2 linked regions of the Solidesulfovibrio magneticus RS-1 genome follow. The protein of the gene in region 1 interacts with the protein of each later gene in a pairwise test. Links are inferred from orthologs where the notes say so. Each region holds a gene or a part of one and is shown on either strand. Other genes may lie near its edges.

The links.
Region 2: the proteins of rpe (region 1) and DMR_RS08875 interact in binary tests that used the Escherichia coli proteins (3 or more experiments, as listed by UniProt). The link is inferred for Solidesulfovibrio magneticus RS-1 from one-to-one orthologs.

Annotation. Positions count from the first base shown.
Region 1 is NC_012796.1:4,397,113-4,404,887, reverse strand. Bases 827-3,637 are described here. They hold rpe (ribulose-phosphate 3-epimerase), read right to left. Parts: upstream 2,664-3,637; coding sequence 1,989-2,663; downstream 827-1,988. Other genes in these bases: DMR_RS18250 (PstS family phosphate ABC transporter substrate-binding protein), read left to right, coding at 2,956-3,637; DMR_RS18260 (hybrid sensor histidine kinase/response regulator), read right to left, coding at 827-2,026. Outside these bases: DMR_RS18265 (Hpt domain-containing protein), read right to left, coding at 1-17; more of DMR_RS18260, read right to left, coding at 17-826; more of DMR_RS18250, read left to right, coding at 3,638-3,759; phosphate ABC transporter permease subunit PstC, read left to right, coding at 3,838-4,731; phosphate ABC transporter permease PstA, read left to right, coding at 4,750-5,628; DMR_RS18235 (PhoH family protein), read left to right, coding at 5,941-7,149; DMR_RS18230 (PAS domain S-box protein), read right to left, coding at 7,283-7,775. UniProt on the Escherichia coli protein: Catalyzes the reversible epimerization of D-ribulose 5-phosphate to D-xylulose 5-phosphate.
Region 2 is NC_012796.1:2,118,510-2,121,279, forward strand. It holds DMR_RS08875 (carbohydrate kinase family protein), read right to left. Parts: upstream 1,969-2,770; coding sequence 1,033-1,968; downstream 1-1,032. Other genes in the region: thiL (thiamine-phosphate kinase), read right to left, coding at 2-964; cutA (divalent-cation tolerance protein CutA), read right to left, coding at 1,983-2,318; DMR_RS08885 (sigma-54-dependent transcriptional regulator), read right to left, coding at 2,474-2,770. UniProt on the Escherichia coli protein: Catalyzes the ATP-dependent phosphorylation of fructoselysine to fructoselysine 6-phosphate. Functions in a fructoselysine degradation pathway that allows E.coli to grow on fructoselysine or psicoselysine.

The DNA.
Region 1 (7,775 bases):
CGTCTGGGATCTTGCATTATGTCCAGGTCCGGTTGGGCGCGGCGGCGATTTCGGCCAGCACGGCCTCAAGGTCGTTTATGCGGTAGGGCTTGGAGAAATAGGCGTTCATCCCGGCCTGGCGGCACTGGGCGTCGTCGTCTTCGGTGGCCTGGGCGGTCAGGGCGATGATGGGCGTCGTCACGCCGTGCTCCCGCAGCCGGCGGGAGGCTTCCAGGCCGTCGAGGATGGGCATGCGCACGTCCATGAACACGACATGGTAGGGAGCGTCGGCATCCCGGGCGGCCAGCACCAGACGCACGGCTTCCTGGCCGTCGCTGGCGAAGTCGGCTTGGCCCACGCCAAGTTTTTGCAGGATTTTTTGCAGCAAAAAACGGTTGTAGGGGTTGTCCTCGGCCACCAGGGCGCGCAGCCCCCCGAAGTCGGCGGCCGAGGGCAGGGGCAGCTCCGGCCGGGTGTGGGCGGCCTGGGGCTCGGGCAGGGCCAGGGTGAAGGAGAAGACGCTGCCGCGCCCGGGGCTCGTGTCCAGCTCCAGGCCCGATCCGCCGAGCAGCTCCACCAGCCGGTTGGAAATGGACAGCCCCAGGCCCGTGCCGCCGGGGTTGCGGGCCACGGCGTCATCGGTCTGGACAAAGGGCTCGAAGATGCGTTCCCGAACCTCGGGGGTGATGCCGGGGCCGGTGTCGTGCACGGCGAAGGTGACGCGCGGGGGACCCTCGTGGCCCAGGTTGGCCGTGGCGCGCCTGGCCGACAGGGTCACACGGCCGCTGGGCGTGAACTTGATGGCATTGGACAACAGGTTGAGCAATATCTGTTTCAGGCGCACCGGATCGCACAGCACCACCCGGGGCAGGGACGGGTCGCGTTCGATGGCCAGGGTCAGCCCCTGCTGGTCGGCGGCCTGGGCCATGACCCGGCGGACTTCCTCCAGGAGCCGGTCGATGTCCATGGGCGCGGGCCGGATTTCCAGGCGGCCCATCTCGATGCGGGAAAAGTCCAGGATGTCGTTTAAGATGACGAGCAGACCCTCGCCGGCGGCCCGCATGGTTTCGACGCATTCCCGCTGTTGCGGGGGAAGATTGGCCCGCAGCAGCAGTTGGGACAGGCCCATGATGGCATTGAGCGGCGTGCGGATTTCGTGGCTCATGTTGGCCAGGAAGGCCGATTTCATACGGCTGGCTTCCTCGGCCTGAACCTGGGCCCGGATGAGGTCGGAGACGTCCACGAAGGATTCGATGCCGCCGGTGATCTGGCCGTCGGCGCCCAGGATGGGGGCGGCGTTTTTGAGGATGGTGAGACGCTTGCCGCCTCGGGCGGCGATGGTGGATTGACGTTTTTGCACCGCGCCGTCGCCGGGGGCGGTCGAGCAGGGGGAGAGCGGCGATTCGCGCAGCAGCTGGACCCGGGGCCGGCCCAGGGCCTGGTCCCGGGTATAACCGGTGATGGCCGTGAATTCGTCGTTTATCGTCACCACCACATCGTCGCGGTTGACGATGCAGATGGCCGCGCCGGCGATGGTGATGACTTGTTCCAGGAAGCGTTTTTCGCGCTCCACGCCAAGCCTCGCCTCGACCAGCGGGGTGACGTCGATGAGCGAGACAATGAGGCCGGCGAACATGCCGTCCTCAATGACGGGCTGGAGCTTGACCGTGACGTCGCGCGCCCCGATCCGGCTTTCGAAGGAGACCGGCGCATGGGCCACGCCGCGGCGGAAGAGGTCGAGGAAGGCGGCGGCCTGGTAGTCCTCGGTATCCAGGTCGAGGACTTCGAGGCGCGCGCCCAGCACTTCGGCCCGGGAGCGCCCGAGCCAGGTCAGGTAACGGTCGTTTATTTCGGCGATGACGCCCGAGGGCGCGATAAAGGCGATGGCCTGGTCCAGGGCGGCGATGATGGAGGTGAGCCGGGCCAGGCGTTTGTCGGACGTGGCGTTTTGTCCGGCCCGGACCGGGCGTGCGCCGGGCGGAGAGGCCGCCCGACGGCGACTGGGGCGGCTAGGCCGGTTTGGAGTCGGCCGCCGCGTGAAAGACATCGAGGCGTTCCTTGTAAGGAGGGTGTCCGAAAAAGGCCGAGCCCGAAACTAGGACATCGGCTCCGGCGGCCAGCAGGGCGGCCGTGTTGTCCGGGGTCACGCCGCCGTCGACTTGGATGCGGAACGCCAGTCCCCGCTCCCGGCGCAGGGCGCTTAAGGCCCGGATCTTGTCCAGGCAGAAGGGGATGAAGGACTGGCCGCCGAATCCCGGGTTGACGGTCATGATGAGCACCATGTCCAGCTGGGGCAGCAGCCATTCCACGGCCGAAAGCGGCGTGGCCGGATTGAGCGCCACGGCCGGGGCCGCGCCCAGGCGGGCGATCTCGGCCACGGCCCGTTCCAGGTGGACGGTGGCCTCGGCGTGGACGCAGATAAGGTCCGAGCCGGCCGCCCGGAATTCGGCCAGATAGCGCTCGGGCCGCTCGATCATGAGGTGGGTGTCGAAATACAGCCGGCTCGTTTTGCGCATGGCGGCGATAAGCGGCGGCCCGAAGGTGATGTTGGGCACGAACTGCCCGTCCATGACGTCAAGGTGGACCCAGGATAATCCGGCCGCTTCCAGGGCGGCCAGTTCGTCGGCCAGCCGGGCGAAATCCGAGGACAGAAGCGAGGGCGACAAAATAAACGGCGGCGTCATGGCGGCTCCGGCTGAAGGATTGTGACGCGCACGGCGTCTTGATCCCATGGATAGACCGCCGGCCGTTCCGGGTCAAGGCAGGCGAGGTGGCGGCGGGCCGTTCGGGACCGTTGTCACAAATCCGCCCGAGGCGTATGCCGGAAATGGCGCGGAAACGGACGGCGGAACCGACGTCACGCGTTCTTGTCCCCCGCGTCACCGGACCGTAACGGAGCCTTTCTACCTTCACCACGTCACCTGGGGCAATTCGCGCCAACCTTGCGCGACCATCACTTTTATACGGAGGATTCTCATGAAAAAGCTTATTGGCATCGTGGCCGCGTTTCTGATGATGGCCTCTACCGCTCTGGCCGACACCACCATCAAGGTCGATGGTTCCACCACCGTCCTGCCCATCATGCAGAAAGTCGTCGAAGCCTACATGAAGGCCCATCCCGACGTGAAGATCTCGGTTTCCGGCGGCGGCTCGGGCAACGGCATCAAGGCGCTCATCGACGGCGCCACCGACGTGGCCATGGCCTCCCGCGCCATGCAGCCCAAGGAACTCGACCTGGCCAAAACCAAGAACATCGCGCCCAAGCAGATCGTGTGCGCCGTCGACGCCATCGTGCCCGTGGTCAACCCGGCCAACAAGCTCACCGAGATCACCACCGACCAGCTCAAGGACCTCTACATGGGCAAGATCACCTCCTGGAAGGACCTGGGCGGCGACGGCCCGGTGGTCGTCATCTCCCGCGACACCTCCTCGGGCACCTACGAGAGCTGGGAAGAGCTGGTCATGAAGAAGGAGCGCGTGTTCCCCGGCGCCCTCATGCAGGCTTCCAGCGGCGCCGTGGTTCAGGCCGTGAGCAAGAACAAGAACGCCCTGGGCTACGTCGGCATCGGCTATCTCGACGCCTCCACCAAGGCGCTGAAGGTCAACGGCGTCGAGCCCACGGCCGAAAACGCCAAGGCCAAGAAGTTCCCCGTCTCCCGCGACCTCTACATCTATACCAACGGCGAGCCCGCCGGCGCGGTCAAGGGCTTGATCGACTTCCTGCTTGGCGCCGAAGGCCAGAAGCTCGTCAAGGAAGCCGGCTTCGTCTCGATCAACTAAACCCCGCCCGCCCCACGAAGAACCCTTCGCGCCCCGGACCGCCAAAGCGGGCCGGGGCGCGCTCCCGGGAGAGACGCCATGGCCATGTCGCGCCAGTCCAAGGACAACCTGATCCGCAACGCCTTTTTCCTCACGGCCTTAAGCTCCATCGTGGCCCTGGCCTTGATCATGCTCTACCTCTTCATCGAGGGCCTGCCGATCTTCAAGATCGTCTCGGTGACGGACTTCCTTTTCGGCCACTACTGGTATCCCACTTCCGAACCCCATGAGTTCGGCATCTTTCCGCTCATCGTGGCCTCGCTGGCCGTCACGGCCCTGTCCTCGGCCATCGCCATCCCCCTGGGCGTCATGACTGCCATCTACCTGGCCGAAATCGCCAGCCGCCGCACCCGCGACATCTTCAAGCCCATCGTGGAGCTGCTGGCCGCCCTGCCGTCCGTGGTCATCGGCTTTTTCGGCATGGTGGTGGTTGCGCCCTTTATCCAGGAAACCTTCGACCTGGCCACCGGGCTTAATCTTTTCAACGCCGCCATCATGCTGGCGTTTATGTCCGTGCCCACCATCTGCTCGGTGTCCGAGGACGCCATCTACGCCGTGCCCCGGGAACTCAAGGAAGCCTCCCTGGCCCTGGGGGCCACCCATTTCGAGACCATCTCCAAAGTGGTGTTGCCGGCCTCGCTGTCAGGCATCTCCACCGCCGTCATGCTCGGCATGTCCCGGGCCATCGGCGAGACCATGGTCGTCCTCATGGTGGCCGGCGGCGCGGCCATGATCCCCAACTCGATTTTCTCCCCGGTGCGGCCCATGCCGTCGAGCATCGCCGCCGAAATGGCCGAGGCCTCCTTTCGCGGCGACCACTACCGGGCGCTTTTCGCCATCGGCATCGTGCTGTTCCTTTTCACTCTGGCCTTTAATCTCATCGCCAGTCACGTGGCCGAAAAGCACAAGCAGGTCGGCGCGGCCACCCTGTAAGCGACCAGGAGCGACATCATGAACCAGACCGCCCTCACCCATGCCGGGCTGGCCCGCCGCCACCGCACCCAAAAAATCATGTGGGGCGTTTTCGGGGCCTCCTCGCTCATCAACATGGCCGCCCTGGTGCTCATCTGCGGCTTTCTCCTCGTCAAGGGCCTGCCCGCCATCAGCTGGTCGTTTTTAACCGAGATGCCCCGCGACTCCATGACCGCCGGCGGCATCCTGCCCTGCATCCTGGGCACCATCTACTTAAGCCTGGGAACCATGTGCGTCGCCTTTCCCCTCGGCGTGGCCTCGGCCGTCTACCTCAACGAATACGCCCGGCCCGGCCGCACCCTGCGGCTGATCCGCCTGGGGATCAACAACCTGGCCGGCGTGCCCTCGGTGGTCTTCGGCCTTTTTGGCCTGGCCTTTTTCGTCACCTTCTTCGGCCTGGGCGTCAGCCTCTTGTCGGGCATCCTGACCCTGTCCATCCTCGTGTTGCCGGTCATCATCGGCACGGCCGAGGAGGCGCTCAAGTCCGTGCCCCAGACCTACCGCGAAGCCTCGCTGGGCCTTGGGGCCACCAAGTGGCAGACCATCCGGCTGGTGGTCCTGCCGGCGGCCATGCCCGGCATGCTCACCGGCGCGATCCTGGGCCTTTCCCGGGTGGCCGGCGAAACCGCCGCCATCATGTTCACGGCCTCGGTCTTTTTCACGCCCTACCTGCCCACCAACATCACCGATTCGGTCATGGCCCTGCCGTACCACATCTACGTCCTGGCCACGGCCGGCACCGACATCGACAAGACCCGCCCCCTGCAATACGGCACGGCGCTGGTGCTCATCGTCCTGGTGCTGGGCATGAACCTCGGGGCCATCCTCTACCGGGCCAAGCTGCAAAAGAAGCGGTAGTACGCGAAGAGAAAGCCAGAAAGATGCCTCCGGCGGCCGGGGGCCTGAGGCCCCCGGACCCCCCAGTTGAAGAAAGGGGATAAGGGGGGAGGCAGGAGGGTGCGTTTGGACGGTAGGTTGGTCCGAACCGGCACGGCAACGAGCCGGAAAAGATGAAAAAAGGCGGCGTGGACGCATAAGGCGTTCCGCCGCTTTTGGTTTGGCCCGGGACTCCGGGCCGGGACTTGTCCGCAAACGCCGGTCCGATGGGGCCGCCGGTCGCCGGGGGGCGGCCGGCCAGATCGTCGGCCCGGCGAACCAGGGAGGCTTCCCATGACCGATGGCGGCGACGCGACGGGACGCAAGAACTACGTCCTGGACACCAACGTGCTCATCGAAAACCCGCAATGCGTGCTCAAGCTGCGAAACGGCGTGGAAAACGCCATCCACATCCCCTACCACGTGCTCATGGAGTTGGAGGCGCTCAAAAAAACGCCCAAGCTGCGCCATATCGTGGCCAACGTCATCGGCGTTTTAAGCGACAACCGCGACCGCATCCATTTCATCCAGAACGACAAGAGCCACTCGGCCTTCACCGACATCGTCGACAACCACATCCTCGACGAAATCCAGGCCTCCACCATCGACGATCCGGTGCTCGTCACCAACGACCGGATCCTCAAGCTCCAGGCCGAGCTGCGCGGCATCAAAAGCGAGGAACTGCGCGATTCCAAGCCCTTCGAATCCGAATCCCAGCGCTACACCGGCTTCGTGGAAGAGGGCGAGGAACCCGTGCCCAACTGCTTCAGCTGGCGCGAGGGCAAGCCCGTGCTCCACGCCCCGGACGGCGAACGGGTCATCAGCCACACCTGCGACGTCTGGAACGTGCGCCCGCGCACGGTCTACCAGAACCTGGCCCTGGAGCTCATCATGGCGCCCCACATCGACCTTGTCTCCATCCAAAGCGAGGCCGGCTACGGCAAGACCTTCCTGGCCCTGGCCGCCGCCCTCTACGCCGTGCAGGAGAAAAAGCAGTACGACAAGATTTTCGTCTTAAAGCCCACCATCGAGATCGGGGCCAAGCTCGGCTACCTGCCCGGCGACGTCTCGGAAAAGATGGAACCCTACGTGAAATACGTCTTCGACCTGCTGGTCAAGCTCCACCGCTGCCGGGCGGCCAACAAGGTGTTCCTCAACCCCAACGACGAAATGCTGCGGGTCAATCCCAAGAAGTTCGAGATCCTGCCCCTGGCCTACGTGCGCGGCATGAACATCGAAAACGCCTTCGTGGTCATCGACGAGGCCCAGAACCTGGCCCGCTCGGAAGTGCGGGCGCTTCTGACCCGCATGGGCGAGGGCGTCAAATGCGTGGTCCTTGGCGACACCTCGCAGGTGGACAACCCGTATCTCAACGAAGCCAACAACGGGCTGAACTGGATCGTGCGCAAGTTCAAGGGATTCCCCAACTACGCCCACATCGTGCTCAAGGGCGAGCGCTCGCGCGGCCCCATTACCGATATGGTTTTGAAGTCGAAGTTGTAGGGAGAGGGAAGACTGGGGATGCCTCCGGCGGCCGGGAGGGGGTAACCCCCTCCCGGACCCTCCCTGATTGGGGGCCGGGCAAGGTCCCCGGAAAGCGCCGGGCGCGGAAAGAGGCGGGCCTGCGCGCTCTGGCCTATTCCCGGGGCAGGGCCACGCTGACGGTGGTGCCGGCGGCTTCGGACACGTCGAGGCGGATGGTCCCGCCCTGGCATTCGGTCATGAGCCGGGCCGAGTAGGTGCCCAGGCCATTGCCCTTGGTTTTGCCGGCGGTGGCGTATTTCTCGAAAAAGATCGGGATGATTTCGGCCGGCGGGGGGCTAGGGTTGGCGATGGCGAAGCCGGCCTGATCGCCGGCGGCGAAAAAGCCCACCACAACCGTGGCCCCGGCCGCTTCGGCTTCCAGGGCGTTTTTGAGCAGGTTGCCGGCCGTGGTCTGGACGAGCAGCGCATTGCCCAGGGCAAAGACCGGCGGCTGAGCCGGCGGGAAGGCGACGGCGACGCCCCGGGTCCGGGCCAGGGGGGCGAGCATGTCCACCACCGTGGCCACGATGCGGGCCAGATCGATGCGCTGCAGCTCAGGCCGGAAGGTTCCGGTTTCCATCTTGTAGAGGTCCAGGGAAAGGTCG
Region 2 (2,770 bases), 2.3 Mb from region 1 along the record:
GCTAGCCGAAATGGTCGAAGCCGCGCTCGTTTATGGGGGCGCCGTTGAGCGTGTAGCCGGGCTTGGCCGCGATAGCCCCGATGGGCTTGGCGGCAGGCACGGCGGCGCGCAGGGCGGCCAGGGCGGACGGCGCGACCGTGGCCAGCAGGGCGTAGTCCTCGCCGCCGAAAAAGGCGACCTTTTCGGGTGGCCGGCCATGGCCGGCGGCGTGGGCCGTGACTTCCGGGTGCAGGCCCCCCGGCGGGAAAAAGAGGTCGGCCCCGTGGCCGTCCGGCAACAGGCGCGGCAGATCCCGGGCCAGGCCGTCGGAGACGTCCATGCAGGAGGTGACGCCGGGCAGCGCGGCCAGGGCCAGCCCTTCGGCCAGGCGCGGCACGGGGGCCAGGTGGGCGGCGGTGGCCGCCGGCCAGTCGGCCAGAGCGGCGCGGCCGTGCTTTTCCAGCACCGCCAGCCCCACCCGGGCCAGCCCCAGATCGCCCACGGCCACGAGGATGTCGCCTGGATGGCCGGCTCCCCGGGTGAGAAAGCGCCCGGACGGCCCGGGTGCGCCCCAGACCGTGACGGACACGGCGATTTTGTCGCCGCGCGACAGATCGCCCCCGACCAGGGGCACGTCGTGGCTGGCGGCCAGGGCGGCCATGCCGGCCAAAAAAGCGTCCCAGTAGTCGCGGTCGGCGTCGTCGGGACACACGATCCCCAGGACAAAGCCCGTGGGTGTGCCGCCCATGGCGGCCACGTCGCTCAAGTTGACGGCCAGGGACTTGGCCCCGACCTCAGCCGGGGTGAAGTACGAGCGCCGAAAATGCACGTCCTCGACAAAGAGGTCGGAGGTGACGCACAGGCGCGCCGGCACGGCGACCACGGCGGCGTCATCGCCGCGCGGCAGCTCCACGCCAGCGGCCTGGCGAGGGAAGTGGGCATCCATGAGGGACAGAAAGTCGTCTTCGGAAGCGATGCGGGGCATGGGCGGAAATTCCTTGCAGCCGGGGACGGGCGGCCGCCCCCGGTGGAACGGCGAAGGTGGGAGGGCGGCTACTTCAGGGGGCCGAAAGCGGCGGCGTAGCGGTCGGCAAACTCCTGCCAGGTGAAGGCGTGTTCCTGGGTGCCGTGCTTTTCCACGGCATAGGCGGCCGATACCGAGCCGAGACGGGCGGCGACATCCAGGGGCTTGTCCAGGGCCAGGCCCTTGACGAAGCCGGCGCGGAAGGCGTCGCCCGCGCCGGTGGGGTCCTTGACCTCGGCCACGGGGCAGGGCGGGATGGCGATTTCGGAACCCTTCTGGCGGATGACCGAGCCTTTCTCGCCCAGGGTGGTGATGACGGTCCCGGCGCGCTCCACGATCTCGGCCTGGGTGAGCTTGGTGGAATTCTGGATGAGTTCCAGCTCGTAGTCGTTGGAAATGAGGTAGGTCGCGCCGGTGAGCATCTCGGCGAGCTGATCGCCGCTAAAGGCGGTGATGTTCTGGCCGGGATCGACCATGCAGGGGATGCCCTTGGCCTTGTAGCGGCGGGGGAAGTCCTGCATGTCCTCAAGATTGCCCGGGGCGACGATGGCGATGGTCTGGGCCGGGTCGGCTTCGTCCACGGTATAGTCGGCCCGGTGCTTCATGGCCCCGGGATTAAACCCGGTGATCTGGTTGTCGGCCTTGTCGGTGGTGATGTAGGCCCCGGCCGTGAATTCGCCGTTGACCCGGCGGATGCCGTCGATGGCGATGCCGCAATGGCGCAGCCAGGCCTCGTAGGCGGCGAAGTCCTTGCCGGCGGTGGCCACGATGGTCGGGTCTTCACCCAAAAGGCGCAGGCAATAGGCGATGTTGCCGGCCGTGCCGCCGAATTTTTCCTCCAGGCCTTCGACCAGGAAGCAGACGTTTAGGATATGGATCTTGTCGGGCAGGATGTGGTCGGCGAAGCTGCCCGGAAAGCTCATGATGCGGTCATAGGCCAGGGAGCCCGAGACGAGGATGCGCATGGGGCGTGTCTCCTTCATGCGGGGTTGTCGGTTTGGGGCGTGGTTTCGTCTTCGATCCAGCGCAGGAAATCGGGCAGCCCGTCGGTGATGGGCAGGGTGACCACGCAGGGCACCTCGTAGGGATGCAGTTCCTTGACCCGGGCGATGAGCGCCGGGGCCAGGGACTGCCGGGTCTTGGCCACGAGCACGGCCTCGTCGGCTTTTTCGATGGCCCCTTTCCAGCGGTAGACGGAACGCATCGCCGGGAAAATATTGGCGCAGGCGGCCAGGCGTTCCTCGACCAGGGCGGCCCCGATGCGGTCGGCTTCCTCGACGCTCGGGGCGGTGACGTAGGCGAAGACGGCGGTCATGGCGGCTCCTGTGGCGTGATCGCGGCGGGGTGGCCGACAAGGGGCGCGACCCTTGTTCGCGTCAACGAAAAGCGCAGAGGACGTTTCGTAAATAACAGCCTAAAACCATTTGTTATTCTTGAAAAACACCTTCGTGTTTTTTAAGGGGCGCGACGCTAAGTCCGGGTCGGAATGCCGTGGATGCGCAGGTAGCGGTACAGGCTCTGCTTGCCAAGCTCGGACAGTTCGCAGGCCCGGTGGATGTCGCCGCCGGCGGTCTGCATGAGGAGCTTGAAATAACGGTGCTCCACATCCTTTTTGTATTCGTCGAAGGGGGTGAGCACCAGTTCCTGGGCGGCTCCGCCGGCTTCGGCAACGGGAAGCATCTCGACGTCCTGGACCGTGGCCGGGGTGTCCTTGACCCGCCCGCTCATGATGCGGATGCGGATTTCCGGCGGCAGATGCTTGGGATA